One region of the Cupriavidus sp. 10L45 genome, then DNA from elsewhere that is predicted to be linked to it. Evidence: predicted binding sites of a transcription regulator. Region 1 holds the regulator's gene; each other region holds the start of a gene.
The links. The regulator sigma-54, encoded in region 1, starts transcription at its own class of promoters, with help from an activator protein. The targets are predictions, from matches to a motif close to TGGCANGNAANCTGCTTT.
Positions count from the first base shown of each region.

Region 2: a site for sigma-54 is predicted at 3,750-3,767, ahead of urtA (urea ABC transporter substrate-binding protein). Genes of this name have one in related genera too.
Region 3: a site for sigma-54 is predicted at 2,343-2,360, ahead of AC1DFU_RS09340 (nitrate- and nitrite sensing domain-containing protein). Genes of this name have one in related genera too.
Region 4: a site for sigma-54 is predicted at 2,996-3,013, ahead of atzF (allophanate hydrolase). Genes of this name have one in related genera too.

Region 1 is NZ_JBFTJC010000003.1:15,128-20,316, reverse strand. It holds gene rapZ (RNase adapter RapZ) at 1-35, opposite strand, end outside; gene AC1DFU_RS05980 (PsiF family protein) at 100-432, opposite strand; gene hprK (HPr(Ser) kinase/phosphatase) at 541-1,512, opposite strand; gene AC1DFU_RS05970 (PTS sugar transporter subunit IIA) at 1,569-2,024, opposite strand; gene hpf (ribosome hibernation-promoting factor, HPF/YfiA family) at 2,503-2,856, opposite strand; gene AC1DFU_RS05960 (RNA polymerase factor sigma-54) at 2,907-4,388, opposite strand; gene lptB (LPS export ABC transporter ATP-binding protein) at 4,522-5,189, opposite strand, start outside.
Region 2 is NZ_JBFTJC010000005.1:117,093-122,281, reverse strand. It holds gene urtC (urea ABC transporter permease subunit UrtC) at 1-668, opposite strand, end outside; gene urtB (urea ABC transporter permease subunit UrtB) at 670-2,313, opposite strand; gene urtA (urea ABC transporter substrate-binding protein) at 2,431-3,693, opposite strand; gene cyoD (cytochrome o ubiquinol oxidase subunit IV) at 4,007-4,354, opposite strand; gene cyoC (cytochrome o ubiquinol oxidase subunit III) at 4,354-5,004, opposite strand; gene cyoB (cytochrome o ubiquinol oxidase subunit I) at 5,010-5,189, opposite strand, start outside.
Region 3 is NZ_JBFTJC010000004.1:273,564-278,752, forward strand. It holds gene AC1DFU_RS09325 (DUF2239 family protein) at 1-204, opposite strand, end outside; gene AC1DFU_RS09330 (DUF305 domain-containing protein) at 370-816, shown strand; gene AC1DFU_RS09335 (YncE family protein) at 830-2,302, shown strand; gene AC1DFU_RS09340 (nitrate- and nitrite sensing domain-containing protein) at 2,414-3,733, shown strand; gene AC1DFU_RS09345 (formate/nitrite transporter family protein) at 4,009-4,821, shown strand; gene AC1DFU_RS09350 (bifunctional protein-serine/threonine kinase/phosphatase) at 4,856-5,189, shown strand, end outside.
Region 4 is NZ_JBFTJC010000015.1:37,962-43,150, reverse strand. It holds gene AC1DFU_RS23675 (ABC transporter permease) at 1-172, opposite strand, end outside; gene AC1DFU_RS23670 (ABC transporter substrate-binding protein) at 178-1,188, opposite strand; gene atzF (allophanate hydrolase) at 1,230-2,960, opposite strand; gene AC1DFU_RS23660 (cation:proton antiporter) at 3,295-4,596, shown strand; gene AC1DFU_RS23655 (DMT family transporter) at 4,617-5,189, opposite strand, start outside.

The DNA of each region.
Region 1 (5,189 bases):
GAGCCGGAGATTCCGGTGATGAGGAGGATCCGCATAGCCCTGCAAGGATAGCACCGGGTGATGGCTGCGTCATGACACCCGGCGCACAAAAAGTGACGATCAGGCCGCCGGCTTGGACAGGCAATCGCTCATGAACTTCTTGTAGTCGTCGCCCTTCTTGCCCTTGCCCTGCTTGCTGCAGGCGGTCATCTTGTCCTGCTGGGTCTTGGGTTCGGCGGCGGCGGCGGGCTTGTTGGAGAGGCAGTCGCTCATGAACTTGTTGCGCTCGTCGCCCTTCTTGCCGGTGGCCTGGGCGTTGCAGGCCTTCATCTTGTCCTGTTGGGCGTTGGGCGCCTTGGCGCCAGAGGCGGCGGGGGCCGAGGCACTCTGGGCAAACGCGCCCGTGGCCAGCAGCGGGGTCACCAGCAAACACATCGCGATCAGCTTCTTCATGCTTCTCTCCTTGGCTGTGGAAACACTACGAATGGGTCCGATCCATTGGCTCGATGCCCATTACAGCACAAACGATGGAGAGCCGTGGCGCGTTGACGCGCCACCGCATCAGAGCAGGCGGCCCTGGCCGCGCGAGACCACGTCCGCCTGCATGGCGGCGCGCTGACGGTCCATGAAGTCGCGCAAGGTGTCGATGCCGCGCAGGCGCAGTATCGTATTGCGCACCGCAGCCTCGACCAGCACGGCCAGGTTGCGGCCGGCTGCCACCTGGATCTTCACCATGTGGATTGGCAGGCCCAGGACATCGAGGTATTGCGAGTCAAGCGGCAGGCGCTCGAACTCGCCGTCGTTGCGGCGCACGAGCTGCACCACGAGCTTGAGCTTCATCTTCCGGCGCACGGCCGTCTCGCCGAAGATCGTCTTGATGTCGAGCAGGCCCAGGCCGCGCACTTCCAGCAGGTTCTGCAGCAGCGGCGGGCAGCGGCCCTCGATGAAGTCGGGTCCGAGTCGCACGAAATCCACCGCATCGTCGGCCACGAGACCGTGGCCGCGCGAGATCAGTTCCAGGCCCAGTTCGCTCTTGCCCAGGCCGGACTCGCCCATGATCAGCACGCCCATGCCGAGGATGTCGAGGAACACGCCGTGCATCGTCACGCGCGGGGCGGAGATGCGCGACAGGTAGAGCCGCAGATGGTCGATCACAGCCGCCGACGACACCGGCGTGGTGAACAGCGGCGTGGACGAGCGCGTGCAGCGCAGCTCCAGGTCTGGCGGCGGCTCCATGCCATCCGCCACGACGAGGAACGGCGGCTCGAGCAGGATCAGCTCCCCCATCTGGCGCTTGCGCGGCTCGTCGTCGAGGCGCTGGTAGTAGAGGATTTCCGGCTTGCCGAGCACCTGGATCCGGTTCGGGTGGATCAGGTTCAAGTGGCCGACGAGGTCCGCCGCCGAGGTGGCTTCGCGGGCGAATTCCACGTCGAAGGCCCGGTCGGCCCCTTCCAGGCCAGCGACCCACGAGAGCTTGATATCGGCTGCGTTGTCGTCGAAGATCGACTGCGAGGTGACGCCGGTGAGTTCCATGCGCGTATGACTTTCGGGGGCGGACAGGCCGTTTCAGGCGGCCGTTGGGGCGGGAGTCAGGGGTGCCACTGCGTCAGCAGATCATGCACCGCTTCCGACGTGGGCAGTGTGGCGAGGCCCTCGCGCATCTCGCGGTCCGAGAGCAGTTGGGCGATTTCCGACAGGATTTCCAGATGTTGTTGCGTGGCCTGTTCCGGCACGAGCAGGAAGATCAACAGCGACACCGGCTTGCCGTCCGGCGATTCGAACGGAATGGGCTCGGCCAGGCGCATGAAGCCGGCCAGCGGCTGCTTGAGACCCTTGATGCGGCCATGCGGAATGGCCACGCCGGCACCCAGACCCGTGGAACCCAGCGATTCGCGCGCGAACAGGTTATCGGTCACGGTAGCACGCGCCACGCCATGGTTGTTCTCGAACAGGAGCCCGGCTTGCTCGAACACCCGCTTCTTGCTGGTGACGGTGACGTCGAGATGGATGTTGCCGGGTGGCAGCAATTTGGCCAAACGATTCATGGGCGATGCGCGAGAAGTCAGGTTAGCGGGCCGGGGCGCGAAGGCCGTCCCGCCGGATTCGGGGCGAAACTTGGGTACCGAGATCTTGTCTGGGACGCCCGCATTGGAGCGTCCGGCCATTATAGAGCAGGGCTCCACCGCGATTTTGCGATGCAGCGCCGGGGTCGCGGCGGTGCCACGACGTGCCGGCCGGCTTGCCCACCCGGGGTGTCCCGGGGCCGTCCTGTCGTTATTTGTATGGCGGAGCATACACCGAGGCGGGCGGCTTGCGAACACTTGTTCCCATTTTGACCGCTCCCGGGGGCCCCGGGTCGCCCTCCGGCGTGGCAATAAGGTAACGAAACATTCCAGGTGCCCGCACCGTCACCGCCATGGCGCGCGCCCATCAAAAAAGCCGCGCTGATTGCGCGGCTTGAGCTCTTCTTTTCAGTCCTCTGCAGGGTCGGCAACCGCTCTGTTTTCGGTTGCCTGCAGGTCTCTACTGCTGCGTCAGTTGCTGGGCGGCCATCTGGTACTTCACCGCCTCGCGATCGTGGCCCTGTACGCGGTCCTTGTAGCGGATGACCTGGCGGTCGAGCTTGTCGACCAGACAGTCGATCGCCGCATACAGATCTTCATGATGCGCTTCGACGAAGATGTCCTTCCCCTTCAGATGCAGATTGATTTCCGCGTACTGGCGCCGGTCCTTCTCCTTGTGGTTGTCCACCGATAGCAGCACGCTCACGCCGATGACCTGATCGAAATGCCTGACAATTCGCTCCAGTTTCGTTTCCACATACTCACGCAGCGGGGGCGTGATGTCGAGGTGGTGTCCACTGATCTTGAAGTTCATAGCGCTTCTCCTTCTGAAAGAGCCGCACCAGGCAGGCGGTTGCGGCTCGGCTACAAAGTCTTGCGGAGATTGACTGCGGGGATCTTGAGCGCTTCGCGGTATTTCGCCACCGTGCGGCGTGCGACCACGAAGCCTTGCTCACCCAGCAGTTCGGCGATCCGGCTGTCGGAAAGAGGATTCCTGGGGTCTTCGGCTCCTATCAGTTGCTTGATCAGCGCGCGGATTGCCGTGGAGGAGGCCGCGCCGCCAGTCTCCGTAGAGACGTGGCTCCCAAAGAAGTACTTCAACTCGAAAGTACCCATGGGCGTGGCCATGTACTTATTCGTGGTGACCCGGGAAATGGTCGACTCATGTAAACCGAGTGTATCGGCTATTTCCCGCAAAACCAAGGGGCGCATCGCGATTTCGCCATGCGTGAAAAAGTTCTTTTGACGTTCCACAATTGCCTGCGAAACACGCAGGATCGTATCGAATCGTTGCTGGATGTTCTTGATAAGCCACCGCGCCTCCTGAAGCTTCTGCTGCAGGCCTGCCGTCCCCGTTTCGCCCTTCGCGCCGCGCAGGATCTGCGCATACATGTCGTTGATGCGCAGCCGTGGCATGACATCCGGATTGAGCGCCGCGATCCACCCGCTGCCGCTCTTGCGCACGAACACGTCGGGCACCACGAAGTCGGCCTCGGGACGGTTGAACGCGTGCCCCGGATACGGCGCCAGCGAGCGAATCAGTTCGTGTGCCGCCTTCAGTGCTATTTCGTCCACCTGGAGCGCTTTCTTTAGCCGCGTGTAGTCGCGCACGGCCAGCAGTTCCAGATGATGATTGACGATGGTCAGCGCCAGCTCACGATGCGAGTGCTTCAGGCGACGCAATTGCAGGCTGAGGCACTCCGCGGCATTGCGCGCGCCCACGCCGGGCGGGTCGAAGCTCTGCAGCAGGGTCAGGATCGCGTGGACTTCGTCGATCTCGAATTCGAGTTCCTCGGGCAGTTCGGTGCAGATTTCCTCGAGCGAGGCGCTCAGGTAGCCGTCATCGTCGAGCGATTCGATCAGGAAGATGGCCAGGCCCTTGTCGCGCACCGAGATCTTCAGCGGGGCCAACTGCCCCATCAGGTGCTCGCGCAGCGTGGGCTCGGCATCGCGCAACTGCATCGGCGACTTTTCGTCCTCGTCGCCCTGGGGGCGGCGGGCGAAGTCGTCGAGGCTCCAGTCGCTGCCGTAGTCCTCGCTGCCGTTGTCGTTGTAGTTGTCGTCCTCACCGCCGGACGCGCCATCGGTGCGCGCGTCGCCGTTGGGCTGTGGCTCGGAGGAGGCCGGCGCGGGGGCGCTCTGGAGGTTGACCGAGCCATCGGCGGCTACCCGCAGCGGGCTTTCGATCCAGTCGTTTTCGCGTTCGAGCAGGGGATTTTCGGTCAGCGCCTGTTCCACTTCCTGCTGGAGTTCAAGCGTCGAGAGCTGCAACAATCGAATCGACTGTTGCAGCTGCGGGGTCAATGCCAGATGTTGCGAGAGACGAAGCTGAAGCGACGGTTTCATGCGACCTATTCTATGCGCATCCTTCCGACTATGGAACGGAAATTGCTATCGCCTATCGCTCTGACTTCCTGATCGACCCCGGCTGTCGCCGTGGAGGCCGGGAGAAGCGCGGCCGCACGCGGCGGCCGATGGGTCACATGCGGAAATTTTCGCCCAGGTACACGCGTCGCACGGACTCGTTGGCGATGATTTCCTCAGGCTGGCCGGCGGCCAGCACCGTGCCTTCGCTGATGATGTAGGCGTGGTCGCAGATGCCGAGCGTCTCGCGCACGTTGTGGTCGGTGATCAGCACGCCGATGTTGCGCGCCTTCAGGAAGCTCACGATGCGCTGGATTTCGCCCACGGCGATGGGGTCCACGCCGGCGAACGGCTCGTCCAGCAGGATGAAGCGCGGCGCGGAGGCCAGCGCCCGGGCAATTTCCACGCGGCGGCGCTCGCCGCCGGAGAGCGACAGCGCCGGGTTGTTGCGCAGATGGGCGATCTGCAGGTCGTCCAGCAGCGAATCCAGGCGGCGTTCGATCTCGGCCTTCGGCAGCGGCTTGCCCTTCTCCAATTGCAACTCGAGCACGGCGCGGATGTTTTCCTCGACGTTGAGCTTGCGGAAGACCGAGGCCTCCTGCGGCAGGTAGGACAGGCCCATGCGGGCGCGCTCGTGGATCGGCAGGCCGCTGATGTGCTGGTCGTCCAGCACGATGTCGCCCTCATCCAGTGCCACCAGGCCCACGATCATGTAGAACGACGTGGTCTTGCCGGCGCCGTTCGGACCGAGCAGGCCGACCACCTCGCCGCTCTTCACGTCCA
Region 2 (5,189 bases), on a different contig from region 1:
GCGCGGGTTTCCGGCGCGGCCACGGCGTAGCCGGCGATGCGCTTGAAGTCCGTGAAGCCGTTGTTGCCGCCGAAGCCGGTCTCGTTGCGGAAGAACAGCAGCATCGCCGCGTAGGTCATGGCCTGCGTGATGATCGAAAGGTACACGCCCTTGATGCGCGAGCGGAAGGCGAAGAAGCCGAACAGCCACGCCAGCACGCCCGGCACCAGCACCACCAGCAGCAGCGCGTACGGCAGGTGCTCGGTGCCGTGCCAGAACCAGGGCAGCTCCTTCCAGTCGAGGAACACCATGAAGTCGGGCAGGTCGCTCTTGTACACGCCTTCGCGGCCGATCGACCGCATCAGGTACATGCCCATCGCATAGCCGCCCAGCGCGAAGAACAGGCCGTGGCCGAGGCTCAGGATGCCGCAGTAGCCCCACACCAGGTCCAGCGCAATGGCCGCCAGCGCGAAGCACATGATCTTGCCGATCAGCGTCAGCGCGTAGGCCGACAGGTGAAGCGGGTGGCCCTCCGGAATCACCAGCGCGCAGATCGGCACGCCGACCGCGACCACCAGCGTGAGGATGACCAGCGCCAGCCACACCTTGCGCGAGAAGAGCGGCTGGCGCTCGGGAACCGAGAGGCGGAACGGCGCCCCGTTCGAGGATTTCGATTGAAAGCTACGCATGTCATGCCTCCGCGCTGCGCCCTTTGAGCGCGAACAGGCCCTGCGGGCGTTTCTGGATAAACAGCACGATCAGCACCAGGACGAAGATCTTGGCCAGCACCGCGCCGTAGAACGGCTCGATGAACTTGTTGATGAGGCCGAGCCCGAAGGCGCCGACGATGGTGCCGGCCAGCTGGCCCACGCCGCCGAGCACCACCACCATGAACGAATCGATGATGTAGGCCTGCCCGAGGTCCGGCCCTACGTTGCCGATCTGGGACAGCGCGCAGCCGCCCAGCCCGGCGATGCCGGCACCGAAGGCGAAGGCGTAGCTATCCACCTTCCACGTGCGCACGCCCACACAGGCCGCCATGGTGCGGTTCTGCGTGGTGGCGCGCACGAACAGGCCGAGCCGCGTGCGATTCAGCACCGCCCACGCCACGGCCACCACGGCCAGCGCGAAGGCGATGATGACGATGCGGTTGTACGGAATCACGAGGCCGGCCATCGCCGTGACGCCGCCGCTCATCCAGTTGGGGTTGGCTACCTCCACGTTCTGGGCGCCGAAGATGGTGCGCACGGCCTGCATCAGCAGCAGGCTGATACCGAACGTGGCCAGCAGCGTCTCGAGCGGGCGGCCGTACAGGTGGCGCAGCACGATCCGCTCGATGGCGAAGCCGACGACACCCGCTGCCAGGAACGACGCCGGCAGCGCCGCCAGCAGGTACCAATCGAACGCATTCGGCGCATAGGCGCGGAACAGCGTCTGCACCACGTAGGTGGCGTAGGCGCCGATCATCAGGAACTCGCCGTGCGCCATGTTGATGACGCCGATCAGCCCGTAGGTGATGGCCAGGCCCAGCGCGGCCAGCAGCAGCACACTGCCGAGGCTCAGGCCGGCGAACAGGTTGCCGAGCAGCTCGGCGCGGCCTTGCTCGCCACGCATCTTGTCGATGGCCTGCTGGGCGGCGGCGCGCACGTCGGCGTCGGGCTCCTTGAACTTGCCCGCTTCATCGCGCTCCACCAGCGGCGTCAGCTTCTGGCGGATCTGCGGATTGCTGTCCTGGCCGAGGATGCGGATGGCTTCCAGCCGCGCGTCGCGCGTGGCGTCGGTGCCCTGCGCCAGTACGGTGTTGGCCCAGATCACGTCGAGCCGGGCGCGCAGGCCGGCATCGGCCTCGGCCTTGCGGGCCGCTTCCACGACTTCGCGCGAGGCGCTCTCGGGTTGATCGGACAAGGTGTTGATGGCCTGCGTACGCACCGCGATGTCCGGCGACTGCAGCAGGAGGCTGCTCGCGGCGCTATCGACGATGGCCCGCAGGCTGTTGTTCAGCGTGAGGGACTCGAGTTCATCGGCCTTCACGGTCACCGGCTTGCCAGTGATGGCATCGACGGTCTTGTCGCCATCCTGGCGCACCATGCCCACCGATGGCGCAAATTGGAGTGCATCGTCCTGGAGCGCGCGCAGGATCGGGCCGGCCTGCTCGGGCGGCGCCTGGGTCAGCGCGGCGAGCGCGGCAGTCTTGGCGTCGAAGTCGTCTTCGACCAGCGGCTTGAGATCAGCCTGCGTGAGCGGTGCCGCCCACAGCGGCGCGGCGGCCAGCAACAGCGCAGCCAGCATGGCGCGCAGCCACGGCAAGGCGGACGGGAATGGAGATCGGTGCATAGGGCTGGCTGGCGTCTGATATGGCCCGATGGTTCGCGTCTTTTATGCGTGGAACGACCGAGGGAGGGCTCCCCTCTCCCAAGGGAGAGGGGCAAAACACCATGGGTACGCTGGAGATCAGCGGCCGGCGACAACCTTGTCCGGCTTGCCTTCGTTACCCGCGATGAACGGGCTCCACGGCTGCGCGCGCACCGGCTTCGCCGTCTTCCACACCACGGAGAACTGGCCGTCGCCCTTCACTTCGCCGATCATCACCGGCTTGTACAGGTGGTGGTTCTCGCCCATGGTCAGCGTGAAGCCGTCCGGCGACTTGAAGGTCTGGCCGTACATGGCCTGGCGCACCTTGTCCGGATCGGTGGTGCCGGCCTTCTTGACCGCCTGCGCCCACATATGGATGCCGACGTAGGTGGCTTCCATCGGGTCGTTGGTCACGCGCTTGTCGCCGCCGGGCAGGTTGTTGGCCTTGACCCATGCCGCCCATTGCTTCTTGAACGCGTCGTTCTCGGGGTTCTTCACCGACATGAAGTAGTTCCAGGCGGCCAGATGGCCGACCAGCGGCTTGGTGTCGATGCCGCGCAGTTCTTCCTCGCCCACGGAGAAGGCCACCACCGGCACGTCCTTGGCCTTCAGGCCAGCGTTGCCCAGTTCCTTGTAGAACGGCACGTTGGAGTCGCCATTGATCGTCGAGATCACGGCCGTCTTGCCGCCCTGCGAGAACTTCTTGATGTTGGCGACGATGGTCTGATAGTCGCTATGGCCGAACGGGGTGTAGACCTCCTCGATGTCCTTGTCGGCCACGCCCTTGCTCTTCAGGAACGCGCGCAGGATCTTGTTGGTCGTGCGTGGGTACACGTAATCGGTGCCGAGCAGGAAGAAGCGCTTGGCGCCACCGCCTTCCTTGCTCATCAGGTATTCCACAGCCGGGATGGCCTGCTGGTTAGGCGCGGCGCCGGTGTAGAACACGTTCTTCGACATTTCCTCGCCCTCGTACTGCACCGGGTAGAACAGCAGCGAGTTCAGTTCCTCGTAGACCGGGAGCACGGACTTGCGCGATACCGAGGTCCAGCAGCCAAACGTGACGGCGACCTTGTCCTGCGTGACCAGTTGGCGCGCCTTCTCGGCGAACAGCGGCCAGTTGGAGGCGGGGTCCACCACCACCGGCTCGAGCTTGCGGCCCAGCACGCCGCCGCTCTTGTTGATCTCGTCGATGGTCATCAGCGCCACGTCCTTGAGCGAGGTCTCGGAGATGGCCATCGTGCCCGACAGCGAATGCAGGATGCCGACCTTGATCGGATCCTTCGACTGCGCCAGCAGCGGGCTGGTACCGATCATTGCCGCGGCGGCTACCGCCGACAGCTTCAGCATGTCACGTCGTTTCATTGCAGCTCCCAGTTTGTCGTATGTGGTCAGGGACTCTACGCACCCCGGGTGATCCTTCTGCAACTAGCGTGCCATGGACTGCCGGGCCGGGAACGATCAAAGGTGGGAGAAAACGTCACGGCGGGTGATCCCGTCGCACCAATCCGGTGCCAATCGGGTCACCGGGGCCGGCGGGGGCGCGCCAACTCCCGCACCGGCATCGTGCATGGCCGCAAATCAGTGCAGGATCCGGGCCGGCGACAGTGCATCGCGCACCGCCGACAATAAAAAACGGGGCCCGAGGGCCCCGTCTTCGCTGCATGCCTGACGATGCTTACTTCATCATCGGCATCATGTTGGCATTCATGTTGTGCATGATCCAGAGCGAACCGGCCAGCACGATGAACAGGATCAGCAGCGTGAACAGGAACGCCATGACGTTCCAGCGCTGGCCCTTGGAGCCATCCATGTGGAGGAAGTACTTCAGGTGGACCACGATCTGGACCACGGCCATGCCGAGGATGATCCAGAGGATGGTGCCGCGGTCCATCGTGCCGTCCATCACGATCTTGAACGGGATCACCGTCAGGATCACGGCCAGCACGAAGCCGATCACATACGACTTGACGCTGCTGTGGCCGTGCGACTCGCCGTGGGCGGCCGTTGCATGTTGTTGTGCCATTACAGTGCTCCCATCAGGTAGACGACGGTGAAGACGCCGATCCAGACGATGTCCAAGAAGTGCCAGAACAGGCTCAGGCAGTTCAGGCGCTTTTCCATCGTCGGGGTCATGCCCTTCTTGTTCAGCTGCCACATCAGCACGAGCATCCAGACCATGCCGCTGGCCACGTGCAGGCCGTGGGTGCCCACGAGCGTGAAGAACGACGACAGGAACGCGCTGCGGCCCGGGCCGGCGCCTTCGTGGATCAGGTGATGGAACTCATAGATTTCCATCGACATGAACGCGGCGCCCAGCAGGAACGTCACGCCCAGCCAGATCAGCACGCGACCCTTGCTGCGGTTCTGCAGCGAGATCATCGCGAAGCCGTACGTGATCGACGAGAACAGCAGGATGAACGTCTCGACCAGCACGAAGTTGAGCTCGAACAGCTCCTTGCCCGACGGGCCGCCCGCCACTTCGCCGCGCAGCACGGCGTAGGCGGCGAACAGGCACGCGAACAAGATGCAGTCGCTCATCAGGTACAGCCAGAAACCAAAGACGGTGTTCTCGCTGGTGTCGTGATGGGCGTGGTCGTGGTCATGCGCGGCATCGTGCGCGTGGCCGTGGGCGGGGGCTTGCGCCCCAAAACGGTCTAGAACTTCAGTCGACATGATGATCAGCCCTGCGTAGCGATGCGCTGCTGGTGCAGCGTTTCGATCTGCTCGACCTGCTTGGCCGGCACGTAGTAATCGATATGGTCGTCGTTGGCGCGGCGGATGAACGCCACCACCATGCCAACCAGGCCCACGGCGGCAAGCCACCAGATATGCCAGGTCAGCGCGAAGCCCAGCGCGAG
Region 3 (5,189 bases), on a different contig from region 1:
ACGGGCGACGATGTCCGCATCGCTGCCGCGTGTGTCGATGTCGATGGTGCGCCCGGTGGCGTTGTCGAACACCAGCACCGGGTCGCTGGTGCCCCCCTCCATCGCCCGCCTGACCGCGAGCGCAACCACGCCGAGCGGGCCGGAGGCGAGGCGACGATGGCCTTCGAAGGCGGTATGGGACGGAAGATGATCGATTGGGCTCATGGTGGCTCCCCGTGATGACGTCCGCAATTTATACCCGGATAAAATTAAAGTCAATATTACCCGGGTATAAATTTACCCTGAGGTGGCGAGGGAATAACAGCAGGGTGTCCTGCGTTTACGGGGCATGCGGCCGCAACCAGGCCGCCACCCTTCACGAGGAGCCCCGTGCCCAGTCATCACCGATCCCCATCACCACCGCTTAGGCTCCTCCTGCCGTTATTGGCCGCCCTTGCGCTGCCCGCCGTCGCCGCCCCGCCCGCCAGCCCTGACAGCGCTGCGTTCCTGTCGGAAAGCGATACCGCCATGACAAAAATGATGGACGACATGGCGGTCAAGCCCGGCGGCAACGTCGACGAGGACTTCGTCGCGATGATGATTCCCCACCATCAGGGCGCCATCGACATGGCCATGGCCGAGCTGCGCCACGGCAAGAACGAGCAACTCCGACGCATCGCGCAGGAAATCATCGTCGACCAGTTGCAGGAGATTGCCGCGATGCGGCTCGCGCTCGGACAGCCCCTGCCCCCATCCGCGCCGGCGCCCACCCGCCCCGATCCGGCCCAATCGGCCAGCCAACCCACCACCCCCAGCCATTCCGCTCACGCGCACTGATGCGCCCACGACCATGACAAGACATTCCCTCAGGAACACCCTCTCCCTCATGCTGCTGCTCGGCGCGGCCAGCGCGGTTCTGGCCGGGCAGGCGCCGGGACCGTCGACGGCCCCTGACGTCCCCATCAGCCACCGCGACCGCCTCTATGCCGCCGAGCAGTTCTCCAACACGGTTTCCGTGACGGACCCGGCGGACAACCGGCTGCTGGGCGTCATCCGCCTGGGCGACCCTGCGCCGGGCAACTTCAGCCCGCTGTATCGCGGTCAGGTGCTGGTCCACGGGATGGGCTTCTCGCCGGATCACCGCACGCTTGCCATCGTGTCGATTGGGTCGAACTCGGTGTCGTTCATCGACACGGCTACCAACGCCGTCAAGCACGTCACCTACGTGGGACGGTCGCCGCACGAGGCGTTCTACACGCCGGACGGCAAGGAGGTCTGGGTCACCGTGCGCGGGGAGAACTACATCTCGGTGATCGACGCCGCCACGTTCCAGGAAAAGACCCGCATCACCGTGGCCGACGGCCCGGGCATGCAGATCTTCTCGCCCGATGGCAAGTACGGCTACATCTGCTCGTCGTTCAATCCGGAAACGGCCGTGGTCAGCGTGGCCGACCATCAGATCGTGGGGCGCGTGAAGCAGGAGAGCCCGTTCTGCCCGAACATCGCCGCCACGCCTGACGGCAAGCAGGTCTGGTTCACGCTCAAGGACGTCGGCAAGGCCCAGGTGTTCGAGGCCCGCCCGCCCTTCCGCCTGATCAAGACGCTGGAGACCGGCCCGATCACCAACCACGTGAACTTCGCCCACACGGCGGCGGGCGACTTCGCCTACATCACGGTCGGCGGGCTGAATCAGGTCAAGGTGTTCCGGACCGATGACTTCTCCCAGGTGGCCACGATTCCGGTGGGCAGCCTGCCGCACGGCATCTGGCCTTCGGGCGACGGCACGCGCATCTACGTGGGGCTGGAGAACGCCGACCAGCTGGCCGCCATCGACACCGCCACCAATCGGGTAGTCGCCAACGTGCCGGTCGGGCAGGCGCCGCAGGCCATCGCCTATGTGCCGAACGCCGTGCCCGAGGGCGACGGCACGCAGGGACTCCAGCCGCTGGGGGTGGCCGGGCAGACCACGCAGCTGAAGCTGCATGGCGTCGTGAACGGCAAGCCTGTGGCCACCGACCATGCGCCGACCAGCGTCACGCTGTTCGATCAGGGACTGCTCCAGGTCCTGCAGGCATCGGCCACCGGATTGCAGCCCAAGCGTCCCTACGTGCTGGCGCTCGCCACCCGCGCGGACGGCAGCGGCCCGCTGGAGCCGCTCGCCGCCTTCATGTCGAATCCGGCGGGCTCGGCCATCGTCAACGCGATTGGCCCGATCCGGCAGGTGGTGCGGGACGATGCGGGGGCCGGCGCGCGCCGCTATCTCGTGATCGCCCCGTCCGAGAACGGCAAACCCGGCGCGCCTGTGCAGGTGCAGGCGCTGTAGCCGGTCCGGGGGGCCGGGAAGGTACGGCGGATGATACAAATGGCACGACATTTGCGTAGTACCGGGCAAATGCGTAGTACCCATCCCGGCCGCGCCCACATTCCCAGAACAATGCCCCTTTCCGCCTCAACCCTCGTCCTTCGGGCCAAGCAGCTCGAAATCGAGGCCGTCCGCCTGATGGCAAGTCGCGTGGAGTTGGCCGACCTGATCGGCCAGCTGATCCACGCCTTGCAGCGTGAACGGGGGGCCAGCAGCATCTTCCTGGCCTCCGGTGGGCAACGGCTGGCGCAGGAGCGCCAGACGGCGATGGGCGAGGCGGTCCACATCGCCTCCCGGCTGGGCGAGCGCTTCGCCAGCCAGCTGGAAGCGGGCCATACGGGTACGGCGTCGATGGTGTCGTTGATGGCCTGGGTCCAGCTCGATCTGGCCACGCTGCCGGCGCTGCGCCAGTCCATCGATCAATGCCAGACCACCGCGCACGACGCCGTGGCGGCGTTCAGCCGCCTGATTGCCGCGCTGCTGGAGTTGATCTTCCATCTGGCCGATGTGGCGATGTATCCGGGCATCGCCCGGCCGCTGGTGGCCTTCGTCTACCTCGTGCAGGGCAAGGAAGCCGCCGGGCAGGAGCGGGCCGTCGGGGCGCAGATGTTCGCCTCCGGCACCTGTGCGGGCACCGCGCCGCAGCGCGTGCAGCAGTTGGTGGAAGCCCAGCAGCGCAGCTTCCAGATGTTCGAGCGCTTCGCCGACCCGTCGCTGCTCGCCGCATGGCGGCAACGGCAGGCCAGCGCCGCGGTCGCCGCGCAGGACGGCATGCGCCGCACGCTGCTGACCACGCCGCCGGGCACGGCGCTGGTGCACGACGACAGCGAGAAGTGGTTCGAAGTCTGCAGCGAGGTCATCACGGGCATGTGGACGCTGGAGATGCAGGTGGTGCAGGACCTGCGCAAGGCCTGCGAGGCGCAGATCCAGCGTTCCCAGGCCGATCTCCAGGATTCGGCCGGGCTGCTGCGCCAGCTACTGGACAACCCACCGCCCCATACCCATGCCGTCGAGCGCTTTTTCGATGTGGCCGAGCAACCCGCCGCCGCCCCTGTGCTGCCGGGCATGCCCGATGCCGGAAACGGACCCGCCGAGGTGCACGCCACCACCGTCACGTCGCTGGAGCGCCTGCTGCGCCAGCAGTCGGCGCGACTGGCCCAGACCGAAGTGGAACTCGATGCCGCCCGGCGCGCGCTCAAGGAGCGCAAGGTGATCGAGCGCGCCAAGAACGCGCTGATGGCCCGCATGGGGCTCAGCGAGGACGCCGCGTTCCGGGCCTTGCAGAAGGCGTCGATGGACAACAACCGCCGGCTGGCGGACATTGCCGAAGCCACCCTCTCGCTCACCGGCCTCGCCCTGCCCCCACAGGACGACGATCAGCACCAGGATTGAACCCGCCCGGCCGCGCGCACCAAAAGCGGGCAGCCCATGCACTACCAACGCCCCCTAGATCGTCACTTGCCCCAACCCGGCCCAACCCGGCCCCACCCGGCGGCGGGCATGGAACGTGCGTCAGCACTGACATCGGGCTGATGACGGCCCGGCAGTGCATCACCCTGTAAAGCATCAAGGATGACGGCGTCCTGTCACGTGCCGGCCAGAGGCCGGGCGGACGGACGCCGTTTGTCTTTTCTGAGCCAAACGAAGGAAACGGAGAGGAATACCCCATGGCCTATCTCGCCCCCACCGAGTTCGTCACCAAGATGGTCGATGCCGGAGAGTCCAAGCTGCTGATGTCCACGCGTGACACGCTGATCCGGTCCTATATGGCCGGCGCCATCCTGGCGCTGGCGGCAGCCTTCGCGGTGTCCATCACTGTCAACACCGGCAACGCGCTGGTTGGCGCGCTGCTGTTCCCGGTTGGCTTCTGCATGCTGTACCTGATGGGCTTCGACCTGCTGACCGGCGTCTTCACGCTCGCGCCGCTGGCCGTGCTGGACCGCCGCCCGGGCGCCACCTGGAGCGGCGTGCTGCGCAACTGGGGCCTGGTGTTCTGTGGCAACCTCGCCGGCGCCGTCACCGTGGCGTTCTTCATGGCCATCATCTTCACCTTCGGCTTCTCCGAAGCCCCGAACGCCATCGGCCAGAAGATCGGCCACATCGGCGAAGGCCGCACCGTGGGCTACGCCGCGCATGGCGCCGCCGGCATGCTGACGCTGTTCATCCGCGCCGTGATGTGCAACTGGATGGTCTCCACCGGCGTGGTGGCGGCCATGATGTCGACCTCGGTGTCCGGCAAGGTCATCGGCATGTGGATGCCCGTGCTCGTGTTCTTCTACATGGGCTTCGAGCACTCCATCGTGAACATGTTCCTGTTCCCGTCGGGCCTGATGCTGGGCGGCAACTTCACCCTCATGGACTACCTGATCTGGAATGAAATCCCGACTGTGCTGGGCAACCTGGTGGGTGGCCTGACCTTCGTGGGCATCACGCTCTACAGCACGCACTACAAGTCGGCCAGCAAGCGCGCGCTGGGCTGATCGGATCACTACCCGGTATCGAGGCGACCGCGCCATGTCCGGCGGGCTCCAGGTCAGCGTTGGCCAACACTCGGACGCTGGCCGGAAGGCGGTCAACCAGGACTTTCATGGCGTGACCCACCCCGCCGGCCACCACCGCGTGACCAAGGGCGTTGCGCTGGCGCTGGCGGACGGCATCAGCAGCAGCGCGGTCAGCCAGATCGCCAGCGCCGCCGCCGTCCGCACCTTCCTCGAGGACTACTACTGCACCTCCGAAGCCTGGACCGTGCGGCGGGCGGCGCAGTGCGTGCTGGCCGCCGTCAACTCCTGGCTCCACGCGCAGAGCCGTCACAGCGAAGCCCGCTTCGACCGCGACCGCGGCTACGTCT
Region 4 (5,189 bases), on a different contig from region 1:
AGCGGACCACCAGGTCCCAGATCAAGAACAGCACCAGCGGGCCGACCATCGGCAAGAGTCGGTCGCCGAGGGGCCGGCGTGGCGCGGCGTCGTGCGAGGCCGGGGGCGCCCAGGACTGGCCGGCGGGCGGGGCCGTGCCCGGCACGGCGGCGGTATCGGAGAGTTCGGACATGGTCGTCAGGCCTTGTAGAGCAGCGTGTTGACGTCCACCTTGCGCGAGAAGATGCCCTTTTCGGTGAACAGGTCGTAGAACTTCTGGAAGTGGGCGGCGTCGCTGGCCTTGAATTCGTCGAAGAACAGGTAGTCAGCCATCGGCACCTCGGCCGTCAGCGCGCCTTCGATGGCCGTATAGCCCTTGAGGAAGGGGCGCGCCTCGGTCGGGTTCTGGCGCACCAGCACCACGCCGCGCCGGTAGGCGGCGAGGTAGGCCTTGGCCACGTCCTTGTTCTTGCCGAGGAATTCCGTGGTCAGGCTGGCCGAGCCGCCATGCCACGGGGCCATCGGGTCGCCGAGGATGTAGCGCGCCACCACGCCGGCTTCCAGCGTGCGCGTGGTGCCGTTGAGCCGGCCGATGGTGCCGGTCGGCTCGAGCGAGTAGACCCCATCGATCTGGCCGGCGGCGAGCGCGGCCACGTGCTGGCCAATCGGCAGCTCCGTCACGCTGATCTTGCCGGCGCCGGCGCGCTCGAGCATGGTCTTGGCCAGCACCACGTTCTGCAGGCCCGGGCCGCATGCCACGCGCTTGCCCTTGAGTTCCGCCACGGTCTTGATCGGGCTGTCCTTGGCCACGAGGAACTCATCGAGCACGAACTTGGCGTTGGTCGGGTTGGTGCAGAAGATCTTCAGCAGGCCGGGCTGGGCGATGTCACCGATGGCCAGCGCGGCCGAGGCGGTGCCATTGGCGCTGCCGTCGCAGCGGCCGGCCAGGATGGCCTCGATGACCTGCTGCGGGCTGGCGAACTTGATCGGCTCGACGTTCAGCCCCGCTTCCTTGAAATAGCCCTTTTCGACGGCGGCGAAGAAGGGCAGGCCCGACGCGACCGGCCAGTAGCCGATGCGCAGCTTGGGCGTGCCCTGCGCGCGGACGATGGCCGGCGCGGCCAGCACGGACAGCGCGGCGGCGCCGGCCTTCAGCGCGCGGCGGCGCGAGGGGGAGACGGTGGCGGGACGGGAGGTGGAGCGGGTCATGGCAGGTTCCTGTGCGTGAATGTTGAGGATTCGGAAGACGGTCAAGCGGCGGAGAGCGACGTGATATAGGCGCGCCAGCCGCCATGGGCGCTGACATCGGGCGCACCGTGCAGCGCATGGCCTTCGCAGACGAAGCCATGGACCCAGCGGCCATCGGCCAGCTCGAGGCTGCCCAGCGCGAGCGGGGCCGGCACCAGCGCCAGGAAGCTGCCGACGGCGGCGAGCGGCACCTGCCACACCTCCACCGCGATGGCGGCGCCGGCATCCTCCCCGGCGTCCACGCGGCGCAGGCCGGGCTTTGGCGGCGTGGTGCCGGGCAGCGCGTGCAGCCGATAGTGCGGCGCGGTGGTGGTGGCCTCGGCCAGCGTCGCACCGCGTTCGGTCAACTGACCGTTCAGCGGCATGCCAGAGAGATGGGCGCCCACCACGGCCAGCGGCAGATGAGTGGCGGGGGACGGGGCCAGCCCGGCAATGGACACCGGCGCGGGCAGCGGCTCGCCCGTCGCACCCAGCGTCAGCCCCGTGGCGTGGTGGAAGCGTTGCCCCAGGTCGGCGAGCTGCCAGTCGCTGCCGGCCTGGCCGATCAGCGTGATGCCGAACGGCAGCCCGTCCGGGCGCAGGCTAGCGGGCACGGACAGCGCGGCGTAGTCGAGCAGGTTGACGAAGTTCGTGTAGTGGCCGAGTTCGCGGTTGCGTACCACCGGATCGGCCAGCATGGCGGCGATGGTGCAATGCGTCGGCGCCGTGGGCACGCACAGCACGTCGATGTCCTGCCACATCGTGGCCGCGCGCTGGGCCAGGGCCTGGAGCGCGTGCTGGGCATCGAACACATCGGCGGCGCTGTAGCGGCTGCCGGCGGCCAGGATCGAACGCACCGGCTCGATGACCGCGCCCGGCGCGCGGTCGAAGAAGGGGCGCACGGCGGCGTAGCGCTCGGCGACCAGCGCGCTGTCATAGAGCAGCGCGGCGGCTTCGGCCAGCGGGGCATAGTCGATGGGCACCGCGCGACCGCCCAGCGCCTCCAGCGCGGCAACGGCGGCGTCGAAGGCCCGGCGGGCGAGGTCATCGCCGAAAAACTCCGGCTCGGCCGGCAGGCCAAAGCGGAACGCAGCCGGCAGCGGCGTGCGCGCCAGCGGCAGCGCGCGCGAGTACGGGTCTTGCGGATCATGGCCGGCGGCGGCTTCCAGCACGCGCACCGCCATGGCCACCGTGCGTGCCAGGATCGACACGCAATCCACGCTCTGCGCGGCGGGGAACACGCCGTGGGCGGAGATCAGGCCCTTGCTCGGCTTCAGCCCGACGATGTTGTTGAGCCCGGCGGGCACCCGGCCGGAGCCGGCGGTGTCCGTGCCCAGCGCGAAGTCAACCTCACCGCTGGCCACCGCGTACGCCGAACCGGAACTCGACCCGCCGCTGACATAGGCCGGGTCGAACGCATTGGGCACGGCGCCGTAGGGCGAGCGCGTGCCATTCAGGCCGCAGGCGAACTGGTCCAGGTTGGTCTTGCCGGCCAACGCCGCGCCGGCGCCCAGCAGGCGCGCGATCACCGTGGCGTGGGCGTCCGGCACGTAGGCGAATTCGGGGCAGGCGGCGGTCGTCGGCACGCCAGCCACGTCGATATTGTCCTTGGCCGCAAAACGCAGGCCGGCCAGCGGGGCGTGCTCCGGGTGCGGGGCGACGACCGGGGTATCGAACCGCGCGATCCACGCCGCATCGGCCTCGCCGGGGGCGGCTGTCGTGGCCGCTGTGGTGGCCGAGGTAGAGGTACGCATGAGAGTCCTATCTGAAATCCAATCTTGGATACAAGATAGCAATCACCGTGCCAAAGGCACTTTTGGGCAGGGGGAAGCCCGGTCATACGTGGAAAATGTCAATGAAATCAGTCGATTAACCACGTGGCTGTTCACGCGTGACCGGCTGCTGGGCGCCTTCGGCCTGCCACCCACACCCCGCCGCCCACCCGCAAGCCCCTGCGTGGTGCGCGCACGCACCAGTGTCGGGAGGTCTTCACTGACACGGCGCTACGGGGTCCGCCCGACAGCGCCCGCCCGCCGCGCCGCCTACTGTGAAAGTCTCGACCGGGATATATCGAATAGAGGAGCCAGCTTGTTCGCGACCTGGGCATTGGTCATTGGCGCGCTGCTGATCACGATGGGGCTGATCGACTCCATGGTGAAGCGCCTGCCCATGTCCCCGTCCGGTCTGTATCTATTAGTGGGGATGGCGCTGGGGCCCGGCGGGGCCGGGCTGATCGTGCTCGATCTGACGGACCCGGGCCACGTGAGGGTACTGGAATGGATCACCGAGCTGGCCGTGCTCGTCGCTCTGTTCGGCGTGGGCTTGCGGCTGCGGGTGCAGATGACGTACCGCGTCTGGCGCCTGCCGGTGCGGCTGGCCACCGTGGCGATGCTGCTGACCATCGGCGGCGTCTGCGCCGTGGCGGTGGGCTGGCTGCAGGTGCCACTGGGCCTGGCGGTGCTGCTCGGGGCGATCCTGGCGCCCACGGACCCGGTGCTGGCCTCGGACGTGCAGATGGCCGATACCGAGGATCGCGACGTGGTGCGCTACAGCCTGACGGGTGAGGGCGGCCTGAACGATGGCGCGGCGTTCCCGTTCGTCATGCTCGGCCTTGGCTTGCTGGGTTTCCACGAACTGGGCGCGTGGGGCGGCCGCTGGATGGCGGTCGATCTGGTCTGGAGCACCCTCGGCGGGCTGGCAATCGGTGGGCTGCTGGGCTGGCTGGCGAGCAAGACCATCCTGGTCCTGCGGCTGCGCTTCCATGAGGCGGTGGGGCTGGAGAGTTTCCTCACGCTGGGCCTGATCGGCGTGTCCTACGGCGCCGCGCTGTTGCTGCACACCTACGGCTTCCTGGCCGTGTTCGCGGCGGGGCTGGCGATGCGGCAGGTGGAGCGCCGCGAGAATCCCGCCACCTCGCCGGCGGAGGTGCTGGGACCGCTGCATACGGCCGATGTCGAGACCACCTCCACGCACGAGCGCAAGGCCGCCGCCTACCTCACCCATACCGCCTCGGAGTTCTCGTTCAATATCGAACGGCTGGCCGAGCTGTGCGTCACCCTGCTGATCGGGGCGATGCTGACCCGGGAGGTCTTCCACGCCCAGTACGTGGTGCTGGCGCTGCTGCTGATCTGCCTGATCCGGCCGCTATCGGTCTATGCGTCCACCTTCGACCTGCCCATGGCGCGCGGCCAGCGGCGCCTGACCGCGTGGTTCGGCATTCGCGGCATCGGCTCGCTTTACTACCTGGCCTATGCCCTGACGCACACCGCCGGCGAGGAATGGAGCCCCTTCCTGATCCACGCCACGCTGTGCACCGTGGTGTTCTCCATCGTCCTGCACGGCCTGACGGCCACGCCGCTGATGGCCTTCCATCAACGGCTGGGGCGCTAGCCAGCACCCTTCAGCGTCATTCAGCGCCGCTGCGCCAGCCCGATGCCTGCGGCGATGGTGAGCAGCCCCACGCCGTGATACCAGTGGGGCGACTCGCCGAGCAGCAGCGTGGAGAGCAGGGCGGCGAACACCGGCGTCAGCGTGATGAAGAACACCGGCAACTGCGCGCCGGCCCGTGCGATGGCGCGGTCCCAGGCGAAGTAGGCCAGCAGCGAGGGAATCGTCGACACATAAAGCAGGATGCCCATCACCTTGCCGTTCCAGGGGATGGGCGTCGACAGCGTCATCAATTCCCACGCCGTGACGGGCACGCTGGCCACCACGCCGGTGACGATCTGCGCGAACAGCAGCACCGGCAGCGGCAGGTCCGGGCGATGCTTGCGCAGCAGCCAGGTATAGGCGCTCCAGGCGATGGTCGCCGCAAGCATGTACAGGTCGCCGGGCACGAAGTCGAGCTGCGCCAGCCGCCCCAACTCCCCGCGCACCAGCACGAAAGACACCCCCACCAGACACAGCAGCGCCCCCGCCACAGCCCACGGCCGCATGCGCTCCCCGAAGAACAGCGCGCCGATGATCAGCAGGAACAGCGGCGT